DNA from 3 places in the Marinococcus halophilus genome. Region 3 is predicted to be linked to each of the others. Evidence: riboswitches for the same ligand, from Rfam matches in the RefSeq annotation. Region 3 holds a riboswitch; each other region holds the start of a gene.
What was found. A riboswitch is a leader RNA that binds a small molecule or an ion and turns the genes downstream of it on or off. The one in region 3 is predicted to bind thiamine pyrophosphate.
Positions count from the first base shown of each region.

Region 1: it holds a riboswitch for thiamine pyrophosphate, as region 3 does, so the genes downstream of both, tenA (thiaminase II) here and B5066_RS05635 (thiamine phosphate synthase) in region 3, are expected to answer to the same signal.
Region 2: it holds a riboswitch for thiamine pyrophosphate, as region 3 does, so the genes downstream of both, B5066_RS00600 (LuxE/PaaK family acyltransferase) here and B5066_RS05635 (thiamine phosphate synthase) in region 3, are expected to answer to the same signal.

Region 1 is NZ_FVZD01000006.1:933,649-941,439, reverse strand. It holds gene B5066_RS10860 (aspartate/glutamate racemase family protein) at 1-495, opposite strand, end outside; gene B5066_RS10855 (flavodoxin domain-containing protein) at 663-1,115, shown strand; gene B5066_RS10850 (energy-coupling factor transporter transmembrane component T family protein) at 1,183-1,941, opposite strand; gene B5066_RS10845 (ABC transporter ATP-binding protein) at 1,934-3,589, opposite strand; gene B5066_RS10840 (ECF transporter S component) at 3,586-4,179, opposite strand; gene tenA (thiaminase II) at 4,179-4,874, opposite strand; TPP riboswitch at 5,012-5,115, opposite strand; gene B5066_RS10830 (MerR family transcriptional regulator) at 5,234-5,662, shown strand; gene B5066_RS10825 (MFS transporter) at 5,670-6,833, shown strand; gene B5066_RS10820 (NADPH-dependent FMN reductase) at 6,868-7,428, opposite strand; gene B5066_RS10815 (DUF2254 domain-containing protein) at 7,493-7,791, opposite strand, start outside.
Region 2 is NZ_FVZD01000003.1:76,650-84,440, reverse strand. It holds gene B5066_RS00605 (acyl-CoA reductase) at 1-499, opposite strand, end outside; gene B5066_RS00600 (LuxE/PaaK family acyltransferase) at 496-1,605, opposite strand; TPP riboswitch at 1,704-1,808, opposite strand; gene bioB (biotin synthase BioB) at 2,244-3,254, opposite strand; gene B5066_RS00590 (biotin transporter BioY) at 3,258-3,854, opposite strand; gene B5066_RS00585 (ABC transporter ATP-binding protein) at 4,179-4,868, opposite strand; gene B5066_RS00580 (ABC transporter permease) at 4,865-5,923, opposite strand; gene B5066_RS00575 (sensor histidine kinase) at 5,990-7,384, opposite strand; gene B5066_RS00570 (response regulator transcription factor) at 7,381-7,791, opposite strand, start outside.
Region 3 is NZ_FVZD01000005.1:650,865-658,655, reverse strand. It holds gene B5066_RS05660 (general stress protein) at 62-403, opposite strand; gene B5066_RS05655 (ThiF family adenylyltransferase) at 464-1,483, opposite strand; gene B5066_RS05650 (thiazole synthase) at 1,480-2,244, opposite strand; gene thiS (sulfur carrier protein ThiS) at 2,249-2,449, opposite strand; gene thiO (glycine oxidase ThiO) at 2,433-3,557, opposite strand; gene B5066_RS05635 (thiamine phosphate synthase) at 3,547-4,158, opposite strand; TPP riboswitch at 4,201-4,303, opposite strand; TPP riboswitch at 4,360-4,459, opposite strand; gene B5066_RS05630 (AEC family transporter) at 4,513-5,412, opposite strand; gene B5066_RS05625 (potassium/proton antiporter) at 5,470-6,942, opposite strand; gene B5066_RS05620 (DUF1516 family protein) at 7,119-7,457, opposite strand; gene B5066_RS05615 (DMT family transporter) at 7,576-7,791, opposite strand, start outside.

The DNA.
Region 1 (7,791 bases), on a different contig from region 3:
AAGCTCGCTGACGATTTTTTCGTGTAAATACTGCTGCGTGCTTTCATCTGGCACATAGATGTTTTTCCCTTTTTCTATGAACGGTTTCTTGAAAAAATTCTGCTCCATCGTAAATTTTGTACCAAGCAGCCCAATATTTTCGGCGCCTTGATTTTCTGCTGCTTCCACTGCGGCATCCACAATGCTTAGCATCGGCACCTCGACCTGCTTTTGCACCTCTTCAAATACAAGGTGCGGCGTGTTTGCTGCAATAATGATGCCGTCGACATCCAGCAGTTCAAGCTTCCGGGCTGCATTGCCCAAATACTCAATCAGATCATCCATTCGTTCTTCCGAAATATACTTAAAAATGTTGTACATATTAATACTGTTGATGTACAATTCCGGAAGCACCTGAAGACTGTTCTCCTTTTTCTGATATTTTTTAATAATGGATTGATAATATTCTACCGTTGATTCCGGCCCAAGGCCGCCGATAATACCTATTTGTTTCACTTTTTCTCCCCCTTCACAAAAATACTAATATATATTTTCGATATATATATTTTAACATATTTTGCGTACGTTTACCGGGGTGATTGCACAAGCCGGCAGCAGCATATATAATAAGTATACTAAATATGTATTTTAAGCACGAACCTATATAAGAAAGGAATGGACATATGCGAATACTTTTGTTCTATTCCACAATGACTGGAAACACTGAAGATATGGCGATCGACACAGAAGAAGAACTTATCAGCCGCGGGCACGAAGTAGAGCTGATGGACATGATCGCCGATGGGCTTCCAAACGAAGATCCCCTTCCGCATGATCTGCTCATTATGGGCACATATACGTGGGGCGAAGGCGATATTCCTGAAGAAACAGAAGACTTTCTGGAAGACCTTTTCGCCTATGATATTTCCGGCCTTTCGATTTCCATCTTTGGCTCCGGGGATCATGCGTATGAAAACTTCGCCGGAGCTGTGGATGAAATGATCGGGCAATTCCGTGAACGCGGACATAAAGGTGATATTCCCACCATGAAAGTCGATGTGGATGAAATGGATAACATTGCTGAAGATATTAAAAGCTATGTGGACCGCATCGAAGAAAAGTTTTTAGTAAAATAACCGGCAACCCGACTAACCCCGGAGGCCCACGGCCCCTGGGGTTATTTTAATCAATTCCGCTGCCCTGCTACGACAGGGGCAGCAGAAAAACGACAGTAATAAACAGTATAAAGCCGGCAGTAAACCAGACGTCCGTTTTTTTATAATTCATTTGCACATACCTCGTTCTTTTTCTCGAGCCGTCAAACCCTTTGGATTCCATCGCCAGGGCTGTTCTTTCTGCTTTTCGTACAGCCCCTGCCATCAATGGCACCCCTGCCTCTTTCCACTCCCGCATTCTGGGCTTTGAACCCATTCCTCTAATCTGCCGGGCTCTGCGGATTACCACCAGTTCTTTTCGAAGCTGGGGAAGAAAACGGTAGGCTGCCATCATTCCATATCCAATACTCGGAGGCATATGCCATTTTTGTATCAAACTCATCACTAAACTCACTGGAGAGGTGGTGAGGACAAAAAGAAGCGACCAGGAAGCAAACACCATCGCTCTTAAGCCTAGCGAGACACCTGTTTGGATATTTTCAAGAGCCACCGGCATGTGAAATACATAAAAAAGAACCGTAGCACCCCTTTCTTCAGGAAAAACCACCTGAAGCCATACAAAGCTGAAACCAAAAAGTGCAAACGGGAGCAGGAGTATGAGCAGCAGCTTTAACGGCACTTTTCCCAGAAAGAAGATGGCAGCAATAGTTAGCACCAGCACAGCAAGTGGATGCCATATATCATAAATGAAAATCATAAAGAAAAATACAGTGAAAAGGCTGAGCAGCTTCAGCGTTGGATGTACCCGCTGTAAAAAAGCGTCCCGGGTCTGGAGCTCTTCAAGCATGGCTGCCCCCTCCTAGGCGCATAAGCTGTACCGAAGGCAGCCGGACACCGATTTTTCCTAAGTCTATGCTGCCATCAAAAAATGCTTCTACACTCCCGTCGTAGACAAGCGTTCGTTCTGCCAGCGCAAGGACCCGTGCCGCTTTTGTATAAACCAGATCCATATCATGCGTCAGCCAGAGAACCGCTTTTCCGCGTTGCCGGCACTGCTCCAGCACTTCAAACAAAGCATCAGCATTTCGCTTATCAAGCCCAAACGTCGGCTCATCCAAAATTAAAATGGACTGGTTGTTTGTCACCATTACTGCCACTGAGAGACGCCGTTTTTCCCCCTGACTGAGCCGAAACGGATGGTTTTTCCGAATATGGCCGAGCTGAAACTGAATCAACAGTTCATTTGTCTGCTGAACAATATCTTCCTCGCACCATCCTGCTATCTCCATTCCGTAGCGTATTTCTTCTTCTACGGTCGGCGTTAGAAACTGGTGCTCGGGCTGTTGAAAAACAATCCCGAAGGTTTTGGCAATTTCGTACGGCTTCAGACCGGCTATATCTTGTCCGTTAACATACACGGTACCGCTTTTAATAGGCTCCCATCCGGTAAGAACTCGTGCGAGTGTGCTTTTCCCAGCTCCATTTGCCCCTACGACGGCAGTCATTTCTCCAGGGTAAAGGGAAAAAGACACGTTTTCGAAAACCGTCTGCATACTATAGGCAGAGGCCGCCCGTTCCACCTTCAGGACAGGCGGCTTCTGAGAAGGCTCACCCCCCTGTTTCGACTGCGGCAGAGATGCATGAACCTCGGCAACAGGGTAATCCGCTGCAAACACCTCCCATTCCCGCAAAGTGACGGGAAGAGCAGCTTTGGTTGTCTCCGTCTTTCTGAGCAACTTTTTTCCCGCTTCTGCAGGTGCAGGCAGCCACACTCCTTCTGCTTCGAGTACAGCAGCGTGGGAGTAAAATATACGGCCGGGGCTTCCATCCGCTGTCACCTGACCATTGCGGTTCAATACGACCGCCCTGCTCACCCACTCCATCACTTCATTTAGCTGATGCTCAATCAAAATTAATGTTTTATCAGGGGCTTCTGCAATACGGCCAAGAAGTGCGGCCACTGCTTCACGGCTTACCGGATCGAGCTGGGAGAGCGGTTCATCCAAAATCCAGATCTCCGGATTCACAGCAGCTATGCAGGACACAGCTATTTTTTGCTTCATCCCTCCGGAAAGCATGTCAATACGGGCGTCAATACAAGAAAGCATGCCTGTGAACTGCAAGGCTTCAAGCATCCGGCCTTCGATATCCTCCGCAGGTACGCGCAGGTTCTCAAGCGTAAATACAAGCTCTTCCCGCACTGTCGGCATGCAGAATTGGGTATCGGGATCCTGGAACAACAGAGCCGCCTCTCTGGCAGCCTCTGTAATGCATTTCACCGCTGGATTTTCTCCGAATACGTTCAATTCACCAGACACTTCTGCCTCTACTGAGCGCGGAAGAATTCCCTGAAGGGCCAGTGCCAACGTACTTTTACCCGAGCCGCTCGGGCCGAGCAGCAGCACGTTTTCCCCAGTACGTATTTCAGCCGAAAAACCCTCTACCGAAGGCTCAGCGTAAGGATATGCAATGGTTACATTCTCTGCATAAATCATACAGCGTTCCTCTGCTGCCCTTCCCGACGCTGGCGGCCAAGAGCAAAGCGGTCGAGAACGCCTGTTTTTACCAGGGCGTCTGTAAAGCTTTTCCCTGCCCACCCGGCTAAAAGAGCACCGCTTATAAGCATGGTTACCAGCATAAATACAACAACAGAACCTGCGTACTGACTGAATCCATAAAGAATATACTGGGTTAAAAATGCAGCAGACGTCCCTGCCATTCCGGCAAGCATTAATACCGGCAGACGAAAGATTCGGTAGAAAAACATGGCAAAAATAATTTCTGCGGCAATCCCCTGCGTGAAGCCGAGAACGAGCACTGCTCCCGCGCTCACAGACCCGGCCATAACTTCAGTGCCAGCCGCAATAAGCTCTGCCAGCAGCGCCGCTCCTGGTTTTTGAATGATATAGGCGCATATTACCGGAGCGAGGATCCAGAAGCCTGCCATCAGTCCGCCCCCAACTGGCCCGAGGACGCCCGTAACAATTTGTCCGAGCAGTACCCAAAGAAGATAAAGGACACCAAGAACAGCTGAAATAAATGAGATAACGACGATATCCCTGAGGTTTAAGCGTTTGTTTATCATTAAGCTTTTTTTCCGTCTGTTAATGTTCTGGCAAAGGGCCAGTCTTTTGCATGATACGCGTCCTCAAAAAACATATACTCGAGCTGGCACCCTTCCATAAATAACGTCCGCCAACGCTGCTTTTCTTCTTCTGTAGCTGTTTCTGCCAGTTCATCAAGGCGGTCAATATATTTGTACATTTCCCGCTCTTCACGGTCTCCGTAGAAACGAATCCAGTCGTTAAACGGATGGTCCTCGTTCGGATTCACTTCTTTCATCAGCCTTTCACCCACATACAAATACACCCACGGGCAGGCGAGCGTTACCGCAATCACATCGCCAAGTGTGCCCTTTTCAGCATGGTGCAGCATATGAAGCACATAATGCTGGGAAGCCGGGGCAAGCGCGTAGCCCTGCAATTCTTCATAAGCCACTCCCGCCTGCGCACATAAATTATGGTGCGGGTGCGTTTCACTGTTTAACACAAAATCAATGGTATCTTTAAACATGATCATGTCTTCTCTGGACGTGCATTTTGTTATCCCAATTGCTTTTGTCTTGATCATGGCATTTAAGTATTCAAAATCCTGCTTCACGTAATGGATAAGAGCTTCTTTTGGGACATCACCTTTCCCGATGCCCTGCACAAATGGATTTTCCCAGCAGGCTTCAAAAATGTGCTCTGTGTCCTGCCATAAAAGCTCTGAAAATTTCATTGTTACTTCCTCCTTTAAATTAGGAGGGAACCACTACGGGCAGTAAAGACCAATGGAGCAAAAAAAGCCACTCCATTGGTGGAGTGGCTTCGAATAAACGTCCGCTATTATAAAGCTGCTGCTTCTGATATAGACGTATTCTACCGTCTCCACTTTCCTACGCTGGCCTTAACCAGATCAGGTTCAAAGGGATTAAGGATAGTCCTTATCTCAGCCGTTACCGGCACCCCTAGCGGATTCCCTATTAAGTTGTCTACACTGTATCACATTATTTCAGAAAGTCAAAGCCCCATTTTGCCTTTACAAAATATGACGTTAACGTTAAGGTTATATCATGAAACTTAACAGGAGGGTGATGCATGCTGTACAAAATTGAAGAAGCCGCTCAAACCACAGGCTTAACGAAACGTGCAATACGTTATTATGAACAAATTGGTCTTATATCAGCACCAGAGCGTACAGAAAAAGGAACCAGAGTGTACGATGACCAGGATATTGAACGTCTGCAGAATGTAGTAACCGCAAAGGAGGTTCTTGGGTTTTCTCTTCAGGAGCTGCAGCAGTATCTCGATTTGAAAGAGCAGGTAAAAACAGTCTATAGCCACTACCAGTCGGTACAGGAAACGACGATGCAGCACGAGGATTTGAAACAAATTTCTGATAGCCTTCAGGCCCAGATTGATATGCTCGACCAAAAAATCAACCAGATGACAACGTTTAAAACGGAAATGGAAAATCTGAAAAACCAAGCTGACAACGTATTATCTTCATTCAATAAGGAGAAGTGACTGCTTTATGAATATTCAAACCAGGGCACGGTGGATTACGATCTTCGCCACATTTTTAGCTTTTATGGGTATCGGCGTCGTGGACCCCGTCCTTCCTTCCATCGCGGCTTCTATCGGTGCTTCTCACTGGCAGGTGGAGCTGCTTTTTACGTCCTATATTTTAGTGATGGCCTGCATGATGATTCCTGCCGGGATCCTTTCGAGCCGGTTTGGTGATAAACGGCTGATGAGCGCCGGGCTTTTGATCGTTACAGCCTTCGCCCTGCTTTGCAGTGTGGCGGGAGGCATTACTGAACTGGCCCTTTTTCGCGGCGGCTGGGGGCTTGGCAACGCTATGTTTTTCGCCACTGCTATGACCCTGTTAATCGCTCTCTCGAGGAGCGTGGAAACAGCGGTAGGTATGTATGAGGCGGCAATTGGCCTGGGCCTCGCCGGCGGTCCGCTTGTAGGCGGCCTTCTCGGGGATCTATCCTGGCGTGCTCCTTTTTTTGGTACAAGTCTTTTAATGCTTATCGCTTTTATTTTAGTTATCTTTTTCGTCCATCCGCCCGCTCCTAAAAAAGCTAAAGCTACGGCTGGATGGCAGGAGCTTCGTCATCTTTTTACACACGGGCCGTTCATTAAGGGTGCGCTTGCCGGCATGTTTTATTATTATGGTTTTTTTGTCGTGCTTGCTTACTCCCCTTTAATTTTATCTTTAACTTCTATTCAAATCGGTCTCGTCTTTTTTGGATGGGGATTATGCCTGGCCTTCGGCTCGGCTGTTTTATCGAGAAGGCTTGAGAGGCGGTTTACTCCTGTGAAATTACTGCCGTTCACCCTCTCTGCTTTTATTTTAACGCTTTTAGGATTGTTTTTTGCGTCCTCCTCAGTATTAATGATTATGTTCATCGTACTTTCAGGATTATTTTCCGGCCTGAATAATTCTTTATTTACCAGCCATGTAATGGAGCATTCGCCTTACGAGCGCAGTATTTCTTCTGGAGCATATAATTTCCTTCGCTGGCTTGGCGCTGCTTTTGCACCGGTCATGTCGGGATTAATCGGTAATTCATTATCAGCCCATCTTCCATACCTGGTCGCCGGTGTTCTTGGCGCAGCAGCTTTATTGTTTATTGGATGGAGCAGAACAGATCTGCAAACCGAACAGACCGAAGCTCCAAAAGCATAAAAAAATCCCTGCAGATATTTCTGCAGGGATTTTTTTATGCCCGGTTGGCTACAGTCGTTGTTTCCTGATAAAAGCGTTCAAATTCGGCTACGACATTATCGAGAAAATCAATTGTGCCCTGGTCCGTTAAGTTTCCGTTTTCGTCCATTTTTTCATGCACAGCTCCAATAAGCACTTCATTTCCGGGAAGTACTTTTGCACTCATGCCCGGAGCGCTCAAAATCTGGCGCAGATGCATCTGCGCTTTCACGGTGCCCAGGCCGCCAAGAGAAGCTCCCACCAGCATGGTTGGTTTGCCGGCAAAGTCGTAATCGACCCGGGAATTCCAATCCAGAGCATTTTTAAGCACGCCGGAAATTGAACCATTGTATTCCGGAGTTGCAATAAGTACGGCGTCCGCTTCACGTACAGAACGCTTGTACTCCTGCACATAGTCCGGAGCATTGCTTTCCTCGTCCTGATCATAGTGCGGAAGATCGCGGATATCTAAAATATCAATATCCATGATGTCGCCGTAACGGTCCTGCATGTACTCCACTAATTTTCCGTTAAAGGATTCCTGACGGATACTTCCTACAATAGCTGCTACTTTCATTTGATCTTTCATCCTTTCGTGTTGAACTTCATTTATATATCATACACACACGTTACCGGCTGTTTCAAGTTATCTGCTTACTTTTTGTAAGTGCCTGATGCAGAGCTGTATCCTTTTCCTGTACACGCGTGTGCCAGTATTCTCTGTCCCAGTCGGCAAGCTGTTCATCTTCGACAGCCCGCTCCATATAAAAGGAAAATGATTCCACTTCTTTTAACACAGACGAATCTCCCGTTTTCACGAGCATCGTCAGTGCTTCCATGCAGGCTGCCATCACCGAGATATCTTCCCGGCCGTACAGTCTGATCTGGTAAAAGCTTTTGTATAAATACTCTCTAAAGGGCTTTACAGGCATAAACAACC
Region 2 (7,791 bases), on a different contig from region 3:
GAGGCACGCCGGGAACATTGCCGGAAAAAATATACGTCAGCAGTTCTGCGCCGTAAGCTCGGGTCAGGCCTCCGCTTTTTCGTGGACGGAATTCATCGAGTACTAAAGGGTTCGAAAAATCTTCTTCTAGAAATCGCTGCAGATTTTCTTTTCGGAACCGGCGTAAGTAACGGGACAAAAATAAACGGATCATGTTTTGATCATACCCCGTAATGACCGGAAGTGCCTCTTCGGCTATCCGACGAAACTTGTCAGCTGGATCAAGCCATTTCTGCACTACTTGATCAAGCACATTAACAATTTCGTCTACTCGATGGTGGCTGCTAAATGATTGCTGCTGCTTTTTAAGTGAAGTACCAAGCCTAGTAGTTTGGGAAGCTTTGAGTACAGGAACATCCACTTGAGCGGTTTTGCCGTGATTTTTAAACGTCCATCTCGAATATGTCAGCTCCCCATTCATATGGTCGGGGATAAAACCGGCTTTATATAGCACACTCATGAGTGAAAGTCTCCTTGATAAGCTGTTAAAAATTCTTCAATAGCTAGCGAACAGCCTTTAGCTTCTGCTCCTTCGACTCTACCCAAAAAATAAAAGCTGTGCTCATTTTCTCCCTTGATCCCTGTATCTTCGGTCATGATAGCCATGACAGAATTAATGTTGGCAAGGTCATAATGAACAATAACCCCTGGCTCTCCTTTTCGTTTTTCAATCTTTGTTTCTGGATCTACCACAATGGTTTTTAGCCAGGGTGGAGTCTTTTTCCATCCCTTTTTACCTTTAGCGTCGAACAATGGGTCGTAAATCTGGGAGCTTAATTCTGTCATTCCGTACATGTTCCCGCAAACCTCTGGTGAAAGACCAAATAATTGACTTAGCTGCTGTTTAACATCCGAAATATCCATCCTATTCGGCGAGCTTTTCATTCCTCCTGTGTCCATGATTCGACTGCCCTTTGGAAGATGAAAGGAAAGGTGGCTTGCGTTACACCGCTCTAAAAAGGACAGAAAGTAAGTAGTCGCTCCAAGAACAAAAACGGGTTCATTTTTCGTTTCTGCCTCTTGCAGCAAGCAAAGTAACCTTTTATGATCGAATTTTCCTTCCCATACCACATGCTCGCTTTGTGTATTTCCAAATGCTTCTTTAATAATTTGAAGATAATGAGCAAGTGATGAATTCGGCCATTCTTTTTCTGAAGGAAACAAGACAATCATTTTCATTTGATGCTCATCCGGCATCATGGTTTCTTTAAAGTATTTCTTCGAAGACAAATCATAAATATCGAGATCTCTATGAGCATTTTTCCCGCGCTTATGAGGGTTAGTAGTCCCACTCGTCATGAAAACTCTTTCTATTTCGTTTTCGGTGGAACAGGTTAATGCTGCTTCCTTAAACGCCTGGATCGGTACAGGGGGGATCTCTTTGAAATGTTCGATCGATTTAGGGTGAAAATGACGCTTACGACAAAATGTCCGATAAGCTTGATTGTGTTGATATTGAAACGAAAACAGCTCTTTTGCAGCTATGGTAAATGCTTCATTAGAAAAACTTTCTTGGTGAATCAAGTGTTCGATGTTTCGTTTGAGCTCGTTATAGGTCAATGCCATGATCAACGCCTCCTTTTATCGCACCAATAATGCTTGAAACCACAAAAAGACCACCCTCGAATCTTGAGAGTGGTCGTCGGATAAACATACACGTATGCCTCTGAACAACTCCACTTCCCTCCGCTGCTTGTACGCAGATCAGGTTCCAAGGGTTTAAAAGGATCTTTTTTCTCAGCCGTCAGATGGCTCCCCTAGTGGAACAATATGTGATTAAACTTTCACTTATCTTAACATGCAGATATACATTGTCAATTTTCCTGGGACATTATAATATACTTTAAAAATCGCAGTATCTTATAAATAATTTCTTCAAATACTGCCTGATGAACCCTAAACACCCCAAGAACCTTATTACCCTTACCGTACCGTTAAATGGGGGTGAAAACCTACCAATAATATAAAGCCCTCATGGTGGAAAAACTCTCGAATCTCTCCGAAACTACCGATAAATAGTTAAAGCATTCGTCTTTTATGGAAGAACAATGGTTTCGCGCTTGATATTCGCTTTTTGTCGAAATAGCCCTTTGCTAGTTTTTCCCTTGCAGCACGACAAGCCTTAACAGTTTACTTTCAGCTCTAAACAGAAGAAAGAGGGAGCAGTTCCTTTGCAACAATAGAGCAGGAGACCAGCTATATGCTCATTGGGAATACATTTCAGCACTCCGAGTGAATGCGTTATCTTCGATTTCAAACCCGGCATCTTCAACCATTTGAAGGTCTTTTCTCCACGCCTGGCCCGGCGTAGTTAAATAATCTCCCAGGAAAATCGAATTCACGGCATATAACGCAAGCGGCTGCATGCTTTTTAAATTCTCTTCGCGCCCGCCGGCTGCCCGGATTTCTTTCGAAGGAAGAATCATTCGGGCAAGCGCTAAAATACGAAGACATTCTTCCGGCCGGAGTCCTGGCTGGTGTTCAAAAGCGGTACCCTCAATCGCATGAAGGAAATTCACCGGAACGGAATCAGCATCAATCTCTTTTAAGGCATACAATACATCGATAATATCCTCATGGCTTTCACCCATTCCGGCGATCAATCCGGAACAGGGGGACATGCCTGCCTGGATGGCTTCATTCACCGTTCCCGTCCGGTCTTCGTATGTATGCGTGGTAACAATGTTATCGTGAAAACGCTCCGAGGAGTTAACGTTATGGTTGTAACGATCCACGCCTGCTGCTTTCAGCCGCTCGCCCTGGCCTTCCTTTAAAATTCCCAGGCAGGCGCATACCTTTAACTGGCTCGTGGCTTTAATTTCTCCGACTGCCTCTTCCACAATCCGAAGCTCTTTTTCTGAGGGCCCGCGGCCACTTGCCACAATACAGTAGGTCCCAGCTCCGCGCTTTTCCGCCTCCCGAGCCCCTTGCACGATCTCTTCAGAAGGCATCATACGGTATTTGGAAATCACCGCTTTGGAATCCATCGACTGGGCGCAGTAGCCACAGTTTTCCGAGCAGAGCCCGGACTTTGTATTGATGATCATATTTAATTTTACCTGGTTCTGATAATAATGCGAGCGGAGCACGTAGGCCGCTTCCAGCTGTTCGAGCAGAAGTTCCCGCGGCTCTTTCAGAAAGGCAGCTGCTTCCTCCCGCGTTAGATGTTTTCCTTGTTGTATTTCTTTGGCCCGTTCAATCCAGAATGTTCCCATAGGTTATGCAGCTCCTTTTGATGAATTTGTTCCTCGTTCTGTTTTTCGCAAAATACGCAGAAGACGACGCGCCAACCAGGCAGTTCCAACAGCTAATAGAATATCCTTCGGCATCGGCGCGAGCATCCACAACCAGACGGTCGTATACGAAAAACCACCCGGTGCGGCAAACCACCATTCGTAGGCCATATACATCCAGTTCGTCCCTACTAGGTAGTTGAGCGCTGTGCCTATAAGCGCTGCTGCGCTAAAGGCTGCGAGTGAACGTTTTTGTTCGGACAGAACACCTACCACATAAGCTACCAGAACATAGGAAAGCAAAAAGCCAAATGTCGGTGAGATGATAGCATCAAGCCCCCCTGACCAACGGGCAAATACCGGCATCCCGGCGAGGCCAATTAGCATGTATAAAACCATGGCCAGCGGCGCATATTTTTTGCCAAGTAGCAGACCGGATAATAGACAAACCGCTGTTTGAAGCGTAATTGGTACCCCGCCGATCACAAAAATAGGAGCAATGGATGTGATATTCGCTCCAATCATCATCAGAGCCGCAAATAATGCGGCTAAGACAAAGCCGTGTAGTCGTGATTGAATCATAGACTCCCTCCTTTATCCATTAGTATATACAGGCGGCTCTGTATTGTAAACTAAATAATAAAAAAGGTTAACAATTATTTCAATAAAAAAGACTACTTATTGTATTAAAATAAAACGAAATAACTTCTGATCATATAGACGAACTTTTAGACAGAAAACACCCCGTTTTTGGCTATAAAAACGGGGTGTTCAGGGCATTGTCTAGAAGTTAAAACTTTAAGACATTGATTTTGTTAGAATCACAGATAAAAAATCTTTTATTTTTGACTATGTACAAGATGCCCATCCCCCAAGAAAGCTACCCTAGAAGGGGATGGACGTTATTTATAGAACGACAGAGGCATCCTCATGATCAATTTGCCCATTGTCTAAATAGATGACTCGATCACAGTAAGCAAACAAGCGGGTGTCATGAGTTACTATGATAGCCGCTTTATTCGATTCCTTGACCTGATGGCGAAGTGTTTGAACGACCTGTTCTCCACGTTCCCGGTCTAAACTAGCCGTTGGCTCATCGGCCAAAATTAAAGAAGGATCATTCATCCAGGCTCTTGCAATCGCGACACGCTGCTGTTCTCCGCCAGATAAGTGCCGGGGAAAGTGATGCTGCCGATGCTCGAGCCCAAGCATGTGAAGCAGTCGTTGGATGCGTTGATCCATGGTTTGCTTTGTCAGACCCGCAAGTTTGCCAACATAGCGAAGCTGGTCCGCCGTTTTTAAATAAGGTAACAAATGAGCTGATTGAAAGATAAATCCGATGTCCTGTAAACGAAGCTTCGTTTTTTCTTGAGAATTTAAGCGCAGAACGTCTGTCTGATTAATCGATAGCGCTCCTGACGTTGGCTGAAGCAAGGCTCCTGCCATGGAAAGCAAGGTGCTTTTGCCCGATCCGGACGGGCCGGTTAAAGCCACAAACTCCTGGGGGCGCAAAGCGATATCAATGTGTTGAACAATAGGCTGCTGATCGGCTTGAGCCTGAAATTCGATTTGTTCCATGGTTAATACATCATTCACGCCTGACCACCTCCAATAGCTTTCAACGGATCAATGCGAATCACCTTGACCAAGGATAATAGAGAACCCAACAACGCGACGAATAAGAAGAGCCCCGCCAACAATAGGACGGTTCCTAAAGACAAGGAGAAAGGGATCGCTGCCGGTAAAACGGCAGCCATTCCTGCCGTGACTGCTACACCGACAATGATACTGACGGTCGTGAGCAGCAGAACCTGTAGGATCAATGATATTCCTAATGTTTTAGAGGTTGCCCCAATAGCTTTTAAAATCCCAAACTGGGCCAGCTTTTGAATCGTCATAATGTAGTAAAAAGCCGCCAATACAATGGACGAAATGAGAAATAGAAAAACGATCATGGTCTGAAGCGACGTCTGCTCGGAAGTATAACCGGGAATGCCTTCAAAAGAAGCACGAATATTCATGACTTCAGCATTCTGCAGTTGATCATTCACTTGCTCCGGAAGTGCATGGTCTAAGATGACCGCACTGATCGGAAGCTCTCCTTGCTTCCAGGCAGAATCCCGAACGTGCAGCACCGGCGTATGGCTGTACCGCTGGTTTTCTGTAAATCCACTAATGGTTACTTCTGTACCGTCCGGCCGCTCCAGCGTATCACCTAGGCGGAGGCCGTCCTCTTTGGCGGAATGATCAATCACAGCTTCAGTATCATCGGCAGGAAGTTCGCCGTCGGTCACTGAAGGAGCCAGGTCGCTGCTTAAGTCCATATACATTTCGGCGACATCTACTTCCTTTCCATGACTTTGAGCCGTTCCTTGACGAAGACTCAATAAATGAGCTTCAGGTCTATCCTGTAATATCTCCAAATCATGGTCGGAAAGGGCCGAACGTGATAACTGCTTGTCGGCTTCAGCTTCGAGCACTATTTTCTCGGCTTGCTTATCCATGTATTGCATGCTGGAAGCATTGTCGGAGGCTAATCCCTGCGCCAGTCCTGAAATCGATAACACCAATACCGTTAATAAAAAGATGACCAATCCAATAAGGCTGAAACGTAATTTGGCATAGGTTAATTCACGCCAGGCTAAAAACATGATGAACTCCTTTCTTTTTCGCTTTCTGGTACTTATCGTAAACCAGAAAGATGAACGCAATATGAATTACGAATCGAAAGGAGTATATGGAAGAACCACGGTAAACGTAGCTCCTTGATCTTCCGTGCTCGACGCGCTGATGAATCCGTGGTGACGTTCCACAATTTTTTGGGCGATCGATAGGCCAAGACCGTTGCTTTCATACGATCGACTTCGAGCTTTATCGGCTCGGTAAAATCGTTCAAAGATAAATGGCAACACCTCAGGCGAAAGACCAGGCCCCTCATCTTGAATGGTCACAACCACGTCCGTTGAACGAGGCTCCAGCTGGATAAATATCGACCCTTCCATCGGCGAATGACGGATGGCATTTGCAAACAAATTCATCCAAACTTCATACAGAAGGACTTCATCCCCCTCAATGATCGTTGGAGGAACGTCGATATCGACAAAAATCTGTCTTTCCTGGCATTGATAAGCCATGGATTGAACCATGGTTTTTAACTGCTGATCGAGCGCATAGGGGGCAACCGCCAGTCGTTCTTCTTCCTTATCCAACGATGCCAGTATTAGCAGTTGCTTTCCCAGCGATGACAGTCGCCGGCTTTCCTGGTGAATAGTGCTCGCGTACATTTGTTGTTGCTCGAACGACAGCTGATCATTTTCCAACTCTGCCGCCATTCCTTGAATGGTGGTAAGAGGGGATTGAATCTCATGAGAAACATTAGCGACAAATTCCTGACGCATGTATTCTAGTTGTTCTAATTCTCGACTCATTTGCGAGAACTGTCGTGCTAGTTGACCAATTTCATCTTGGCGTTGAACCGGCACGGGCGGAGAAAAATCTCCTTTAGTAATACGTTTTGTAGCTTCCGTGAGCTTTACAAGCGGACGAACCAGATAGCGTGTACTGATGAGGACTAACAAAACGCTGATCCCAACCATCCCTCCAAATAGAAAGGCTAAAAAGTATCGGAATTCGCCCAATTGGTATTCGATATTCGGACGAAGAAACATCGCATACGTCTCGCCCTGAACCTCCACCGGCACACCAACGGTATTGGTCAGCTCATTATCAAAAAAGCCTGTAACCAACGGGCCAAACGGATGATTTTTGACGCCATGATACGTGTCACCGGCAAGGACGTTCTCGATGTTCTTGGGAGAAAGGGTGGACGAGCGAAACGATGATCCAAAAAAACGTCCTTCCTCCTCAGCAGAAGTAAATAAAGCAACTTGAAACCCTGTGTCGCCCACCTGTTCAAAATACGTTTGGGCATTGATGGACGGATGATTTTCATAAAACTGTTGAACCTGTTGAGCGGTCTGCGTGATACGTTCATCGTTCTCCGGCTTTAATTGATAATGATAGTACATATTGGTTCCGAGAAAGGCGATAAAAAAACTAACGGCCATGACGACGAGGGTCGTGAGCACGACCCGGGTATAAAGGGTCTTCATTCGATGACCTCGAGGCGATACCCAATGCCGCGAACCGTTTGAATATCAAAACCGGGATCCAACCGACGGAAACGCTCTCGCAATCGTTTGACATGGACATCGACGGTCCGTTCATCTCCTTCAAATGTGGAACCCCAAATATACTCTATTAATTCTTCCCGGGAATACGTTCTTTTGGGGTAGCTAGCTAACTGAACAAGCAACTCAAACTCTTTCAACGGTAGGAGCAAGGCTCGATGACCGATGCTGACCTCATACGTTTTGGTGTTAATGAGTGTCCGTCCCACCTGAATTCGTTCTTGGGCGACTTGCTGATATCGCCGTAAAACGGCACGAATGCGAAATAATAATTCTTTACTCTCAAATGGCTTTGTTATGTAGTCATCGGTGCCCGATGCGTATCCCTG
Region 3 (7,791 bases):
AGATGTTAATCGAACCGCCCCTCCTCCGAACGCCTGAGACTGAACAAAATCCGGAAAAGATTCACTTTTCAAAAGAGAATTTTTCCGGATCTTCAGCCACTGCAATTAGTATATTATGTTCCTCCAGCTGTTCGCTCAGGTCACGCGCTTCTTTATCGCTATAGCCCAGCTTTGTTAAGCGTTCATAAATATCGGAGGCCCCGTGGCGGAAAAACTGTTTTACGAATTCCACCGGACTTGTAGCGTCTGCTTCTGTATCACTTACTTTTAGTTCTTTCGCAGTCGCCTTTTCCGCTTCAAGAGCTAAAGCATAAATCTGTTCTCTTTGAACACCCTGCATTTTCAATTTATCTACAGCCTTCTGTGCTTCTTCTACAGTCGAAAAAATACGAGCGGTAGGCAATAGTTCCCCCTCCTTGCAAGGAATATTACCACTCCGCCCGTAAAATGAAACAAGGAATATTTATCCTCCAATGTATCTCTGATACAACGATCTAGCTTCCACTTCCCCGGAGACCCCGTGAATGATGGCCCTTCCATCTTTAAAGAGCACCAGCCGCTTGTTTTCAATATTTAACACCAGCAGATGCTGATTCGCTTTGGAAAGGTGCTTTTTATGAGCGTCCGCTGTACGCTCGAGTGACACCTGCATGTCCGGAAGAGGCTTCACTTGTACGGCATCCCTGCCGCACAACGTCTCTGCCTTGCTTCTCCCACTCCATGCGAGCGCTGGATACGTTGGCGATTCTCCGCAGGAGGGACAATGAACATCCTGAAGCGAGTCTACACGAATGGAAGAACTCTCGTTCGACCATACATCAAACGACCACAGCGTTCCGCGTAGCTGTTTAAAGGAATGAGTAAGCAGCTTCATCGCTTCGGTCACCTGCGTGGCGCTCACAAATTGGACAGCCGGGGCAATAATTCCCATCGTGTCACACGTTTCACCTTCCATCGGAATGCCCTTCATCAGGCAGCGCAGGCACGGCCCTTCTTCCGGTGTCACTGTATAGCTTAGTCCGTATGCCCCCACACAGGCTCCGTAAATCCAGGGAATCCGGTGCTTCAACGCTGTATCATTAATCATCAGCCTCGTCTCCATATTATCGAGTCCGTCAATAATAAGGTCTGCAGGCAGACAGTTTTCAAGCACGGCCGGATCTGCTTCGCCGACAATTATATCAATGACTGCGTTACTCCGGATATCGAGCAGCCGTCTTTTCGCTGCCTCCGCTTTCGGTGTATACGCTGCTGCGTCCGCTTCTGTATACAACTGCTGGCGCTGCAGGTTGCTTACCTCTACATAATCCCGGTCGATTAGCGTTAATTTCCCGATCCCCGCACGCACGAGGCTTTCAGCTGTTAAACTCCCTAGAGCTCCGGCCCCTATCACTATTACATGGGACTCCTCCAGCTTTTTCTGTCCACTCCGCCCGATTCCATGAAATAACCGCTGCCGGGAGAAACGTTCTTCTGTATTCAAATGCTGAGGCCTCCTAGAGGGCTGCTTGCCTGTGCATAAAATTTCTTATCAATTCTTCCTGCCTCTGCACCAAGAGTACCGGCTCTTATGGCCAGTTTCATCGCTTCAGCCATTTTTACAGGGTCGCCTGCTCCTGAAACCGCTGTGTTTAAAAGGATACCGTCAGCCCCAAGCTCCATGGCGTAAGATGCGTCCTTCGGGCTCCCTATGCCTGCGTCCACAATAACCGGCACCTTTGCCTGTTCGATAATATGCGAAAGATTGTATGGGTTGATGATCCCGAGCCCCGTTCCTATAGGAGAGGCTCCTGGCATAACTGCATGAACCCCGGTTTCCTGAAGCTTTCTTGCAAGCACTACGTCGTCGGACGTATAGGCGAGAACCGTAAACCCTTCGTTAAGAAGCTGTTCCGAAGCCCGGAGCGTTTCCACCGGGTCCGGTAGAAGTGTTTTGTCACAGCCAATTACTTCTACTTTGATCATGTCACACATATTGGCCGCTTCCGCCAGCTTAGCTGTCCGGACCGCCTCTTCCGCTGTTTTGGCTCCGGCAGTATTTGGGAGAAGCCTGTACTTTGAAACATCCATCTGCTCAAATGGGTCCGGCTGACTGCTGTCAAATAAGTTCATTCTACGGACAGCAAAGGTCAATACTTCAGTTTCTGATGCTTCTACCGCCTGCAGCTGGGTTTTTGCGTCTTTATACTTTCCCGTACCGAGAAATAGATGTGAGTTAAATGTCATACTGCCAATGTTAAGCATTCGTTCATCCGCCTCCTACAAAATGAATGATTTCGATTCTGTCCCCGTCCTTCAAACCTTCTTCCTTGTGCAGTTCTTCCATCACAATAATCCCGTTTCGCTCCACCACCGTCTTCTTATGGGCTACTTGAAGCTCTTCCAGTAACTCGGCTACGGTTTGACTGTTCTCAATATTCTGTATTTGACCGTTAAGCGTGATTTGCATGAATGACTCCTCCTTTTCGTATTTTCGGATCCACGGCGAACAGCTGCTTCCAGTCTTCGCGAACGCTTTCCCTTTCAATCCGGGCAGCCATCCAGCTCCCACTCCGTGCTGAAAGAAGGATACCGTTTCTATAATGCCCGGTCATCACCCACAGGCCTTTGCTTGTTCTTCCCATATACGGCAGCCCGTCGCCTGTCTGCGGCCGGACACCGCTCCAGAATCTTTCAATCCCTGCATGCTTTAATCCCGGCACTAAATGCACGGCTGCTTTCATGAGCTTCTGCATTGAGGCTACAGTGACTTCCGTACTCGCGTCTTCAGGCTTCTCTGTAGCTCCGATAAAAATTTCTCCGTCCTTTTTAGGAACAATATACACTTCCGGAGTGTGCAGGGTATGCTCCAAAGCAGCGTCCGGTAAGCGTACAGACAAGCATTCGCCTTTCACCGGATAGAGGCTGAATTCCCTCTCATCCAACAGACGGGCTCCGGCACTTCCTCCCGTAAAAACAACTTCATCTGCTTTGATGCTGCCTTCGCTTGTTTTCACTCCACAGACCCGGCCGTCAGCTTCTAAGAGCTGATCGACTGCGGTATTTTCCCGAATCACCGTTCCGTTGGCCTCCGCTGCCCTGGCAAGGGCCAATGTCCATTCATAGGCCCGGAGCTGCCCGTCTTTCGGTATAGACCAGGCCCCGTGGATGTGTTCAGAAAGCGCTGGCTCTTTGCTTCGCGTCTCCCGTGCTGAAAGCCATTTCGCGCCATAGCTGTGGCCTGATAACCGTTGATACTTTTCTGCTTCCGTTTTGTTCCATACCGGCTTCAGCATGCCATTATTTACGTAAGAAACGTCCATTCCACTGAGCGCTTCCACCTCCGGGACCAGTTCAGCAAACATAGCCCTGCTTTCGAGCGCAAATTCCTGAAAAAGATCTGAACCCTCCCACTCGGACTGCGCCCCAAGCATTCCGGCAGCCGCTTTCGAAGCACCGGCAGCTATGGAAGCTTTTTCGATTATCATAACGCGGCGGCCGCGTCTGCTTAACTGGTATGCAAGGGAACATCCCTGGACCCCCGCCCCAATAATAAGAACTTCAGTATCAACTTTCATTACTATCACTCCTTACCCTGGCCCGAAGCTGCTCTGCTGCCTCCCCGGGACGATCTCTTTCGTACAAAGCTGCGATGGCCGCTATCCCGGAGGCTCCGTTTTCTATGCACTCCTCCGCGTTTTCAGAAGTGATGCCCCCAATAGCAATTACGGGAATACGAACGCTTGTTACGGCTGCTTTCAGCGCCCCGAGCCCGCGCGGAGCCTTTCCGGGCTTGCTGCCTGAAGCAAAAACATGGCCAAAATAAAGCCAGGATGCTTCCTGTCGCTCACTTCTTTTCGCTGCCTCTGCGGAGTGCACAGACTGGCCCCAGCGCCCGTCAGCCGGGAAGTCTGTACGGCGCTCGGGCAGATGAGCGCCGGCCAGCTGATAAGCAGCAGCAAGCTCCGGCTCGTCATTTATTATAAGCTTCCCGGGACTTACTCCTTCTTCCAACGCCAGCTTCACAGCTGTTTCTTTTTCCTGCTTCGTCCACTCCGGTGCCCGTATATGCACATAATCAACGACGTCTGCCAGCTCCCTCGTCTTCCCCCACCACTCAGCCACCGGGATATCCGGCGGCGACACTGCGTGAATGCATGGCTTCGTCTTTTTATCCATAAAAAAGCCTCCTTCCAGAAGGAAGGAGGCTGCCTGTTAAAAGGTTCAACATGGCTGCTTCCCTCCGCTGGCTCTCCAGATCAGGTTCAAAGGGTTCCGGATCTTTCTCCGGTCTCAGCCTCAGCAGGCACCCCCAGCAAATATATATTTCCCCACAAAAAACCCCGCTTTCGTTAGAAAGCGGGGGGAGATAGTCGTATCAGCATCTCTTCCCCACTTCCCTCCGCTGGTATAATCCAGATCAGGTTCAAAGGGATCAGCTTTACGCCGTCTCAGCCAACAGGCACCCCTAGTGGTTCGATATTACTTATATCATAACGCGCTGCTTCGCTGCCGTCAATTTATCCCCAATCTTTAAACCTGAAAAATCGACAGTACTACCCATAAAGAAGGGACGCTTAAAATAGTCGTTACCAGCGTAATACCTGAAACGAGCTGGGGGTTGGAATCAAACTGTACCGAAATCATCGCCATAGTTGCTGCACTCGGCATCGCTGTAGAAACAACAAGCACAGTAGTAAGCGTGTCATTAGTCTGAAGCAATAACGCAATCAAATAAGCAAGCGCCGGAGCGAATACGAGTCGTAAAAACGTTCCAGCGCTCACGAGCTTCCAATCCATGCTTTTTACAGATATACGTGCAAGCTGCATACCCAGAATAATCATAACCACCGGAATCGCTGCACTGGCAAGCATATCAAGGGCTTCATAGTAGGTCGCCCCGATCGGTATCCCGGTCAGCTGAAAAAGGACGCCTGCGAGCAGGGCGTAAAATACCGGCATCCGCAGTACTGTGCGAAACGCATCGGCCGCATCCATATTGGCGCTGTTTGCAATATAGACGCCGACAGTGTTCATCAGCATCGTCTGGATGACCATAAAAACAATCGAATAGGCAAAGGCTGTATCACCGAAAGCAAAAGAAATCAAGGGAGCACCGTAATTGCCCGCATTCATAAATACGGTGGAAAGCATCATGCCGGTTTCATTTGCTTTTGGCCATTTGCGCAAGTAAGCCGCCAGTTTGATCACGCCGGTCATTACCGCTAAAAACACCACGGAAAACAGAGCCATCGACAGCATGTCGCTGTTCAATTCCCTTTCATAAAACGTCCGGAAAACAAGCGCGGGCGTTAATACATAGAGAGCGACAGCTGACACCGGCCGAATGTCCACTGCCTGCCTTTTCTGCAGCAAATAGCCAATCGTAAATATTAAAATGATTGGGACCAATACATTGATCAGCACACCCATGCAGAGCCCTTCCTTCTTTCTTTAAATTTAATACACTTTAACGCCGGCCCTTTTCTGTCAGTAATCGTGCCGGAGCATCTGCTTTAAAACACGCTTCTCTTTACGTGATACAAGAATATACAAATAATCACCAGCCTGGATTACTGTCTCACCAATCGGCGTGACCAGCTCATCATCCCGGACAATTGCGCTGATAAGCGCAGAGGTGGGAAATTCAATGCTTTGAAGCGTCTGGCCGACGATCGGCGTCGCTTCATTCGTTTGAAATTCCATAATTTCTGCGTTCGCTTTTCCGAGGGAGACAAGCTCCAGAGAATGAGTAGGGGCTTCCCGGAGGGGGCCGGATAAATGAAGCCATTTTGCTAACGGAGCGATGGTCGCGCCCTGGATCAGCGCGGATGTGAGCACAATAAAAAAGACGACGTTGAAAATTTGGGTGCCCGATTCCACGCCGGCAACAATCGGATAGGTAGCCAAAATGATCGGCACCGCCCCGCGCAGTCCCGCCCAGGACAGAAATATATTCTGCTTCGGCTTGTAGCCGAAAAAAGAGGTCGACAAAAACGTGGCAAGCGGACGCGCCAAAAACATTAACACCGCTGATAAAATGAGCCCCATAGTGATGTTCGACCACGTCAGGATATCTCTTGGAAAGGCAAGCAGGCCCAGAATGATAAACATGCTTATTTGCGACATCCACGCCATTCCCTCATTAAACCGGTAAATCGGCTGGCGGTAGATCAAATCGGAGTTTCCTATCAAAAGTGCCGCTACATACACTGCCAAAAATCCGCTCGCACTCATGCTAGAGGTCACGCTGTAGGTTAACAGCGCAAACGCGATCGCAAATAAGGGGTACAAGCCACTCGAATCCAGATTAATGCGGTTAATCGTCCAGGAGGCTGCCCACCCGAACAGCCCTCCCATCGCAAGACCGACGCCCATCTGCCAGAAAAAAGCACCGGACAAAAGCCATACGTTGGGCGAATCGGCCAGAATTAATTCGATAAAAAACAGCGTTAAAAACACAGCCATTGGGTCGTTGCTGCCTGATTCCGCTTCAAGGGTGGAGCCCATTTTTTTATCAATGCTGCGCCCCTTCAAAGCAGCAAAAACAGCTGCGGCATCTGTCGAACCAACCGTAGCTCCGAGGAGCATCGCTTCAAGCCAGGTGAGGTCGAGCAGCTGCTTCGCTACGACTCCCATCAGGGCAGCCGTAAACAGCACGCCGAACGTGGCAAGCGTTACAGAAGGCCCGACGACCGGCTTGATATCACGCCACTTTGTCTGGGTCCCGCCTTCAAATAAAATAATAATTAGGGCTATAATTCCAACAGTCTGGGCAAGCTGGACATTTTCGAAGTCAATGATGCCAAAGCCGTCGTTTCCCATGAGCAGACCTAGAATAATAAATAAAATAAGCGAAGGCACCCCGAGACGTGTCGAAAATTTTGTTACGACGACGCCTAAAATAAGCAGAAGCGCTCCTAATAATATAAACGAATCCACATTTGCATTCCCTTCAAACACTCACGGTTTCCTCCCTCCACCTGCCGCAGCTTTCTACTTCGGCTTTTCTATGTATTACTTGCATGATACATATAATTTTTGTGTAAAAAACCCGCACACAGACATTTTATAAGAATGCTATACCCGAAAATGGGAGCATACAAAAAGCATGCTGCAAAAACAGCATGCTTTCTGCCTCACCCAATCACATCATAGCCGATGGATAAGATAATTGCGAACAAAATGATCCATAAAATCCAGAACATGGCGTGTTTTCTGCCTGCCCGGCGACGAACGAACATCATTTCCATTACTCCGATAAAAACAAGGGCCAAAACACCTTTTATAATGGACAGGAGCGGGAAGCCATACAACGCCACCATGCCCGCGCCAGAAAGAACCATAATGACTACAAACAGCCGTTCAATCATCATCGTTACTTTTTGTTTCGGAAACAGGTAGCTGATCAAAAAGAAGATGATCAAAAATGCCCACGAACCGGAATGTGCTTCATACAAAATGCTCTGAAGATCCATATGCTTTCCTCCTTTTCACTCTTCAATTTGTTTCTTTTCCAGATATTTCACCTGCTTGTAACTATAATCAAAATAAAGCCTGGACTCAAGCCAGAAACAGCGTTAGTTCTTGAACGTTTTATGGCGCTATCAGCTTCAGGCCTACGACGGAGGACAGAATGACCGCAATGCTTACTATCCTGCCAACATTGGCCGGCTCTTTGTACCAAAGCATGCCGAACAGCGCGCTCCCTGCCGCTCCTATTCCTGTCCAGACAGCGTAGGCGGTTCCCATCGGAAGGGTCTGCATCGCAAGGGAAAGAAGAAAAAAACTCGCTCCAAAACCTCCTGCAAT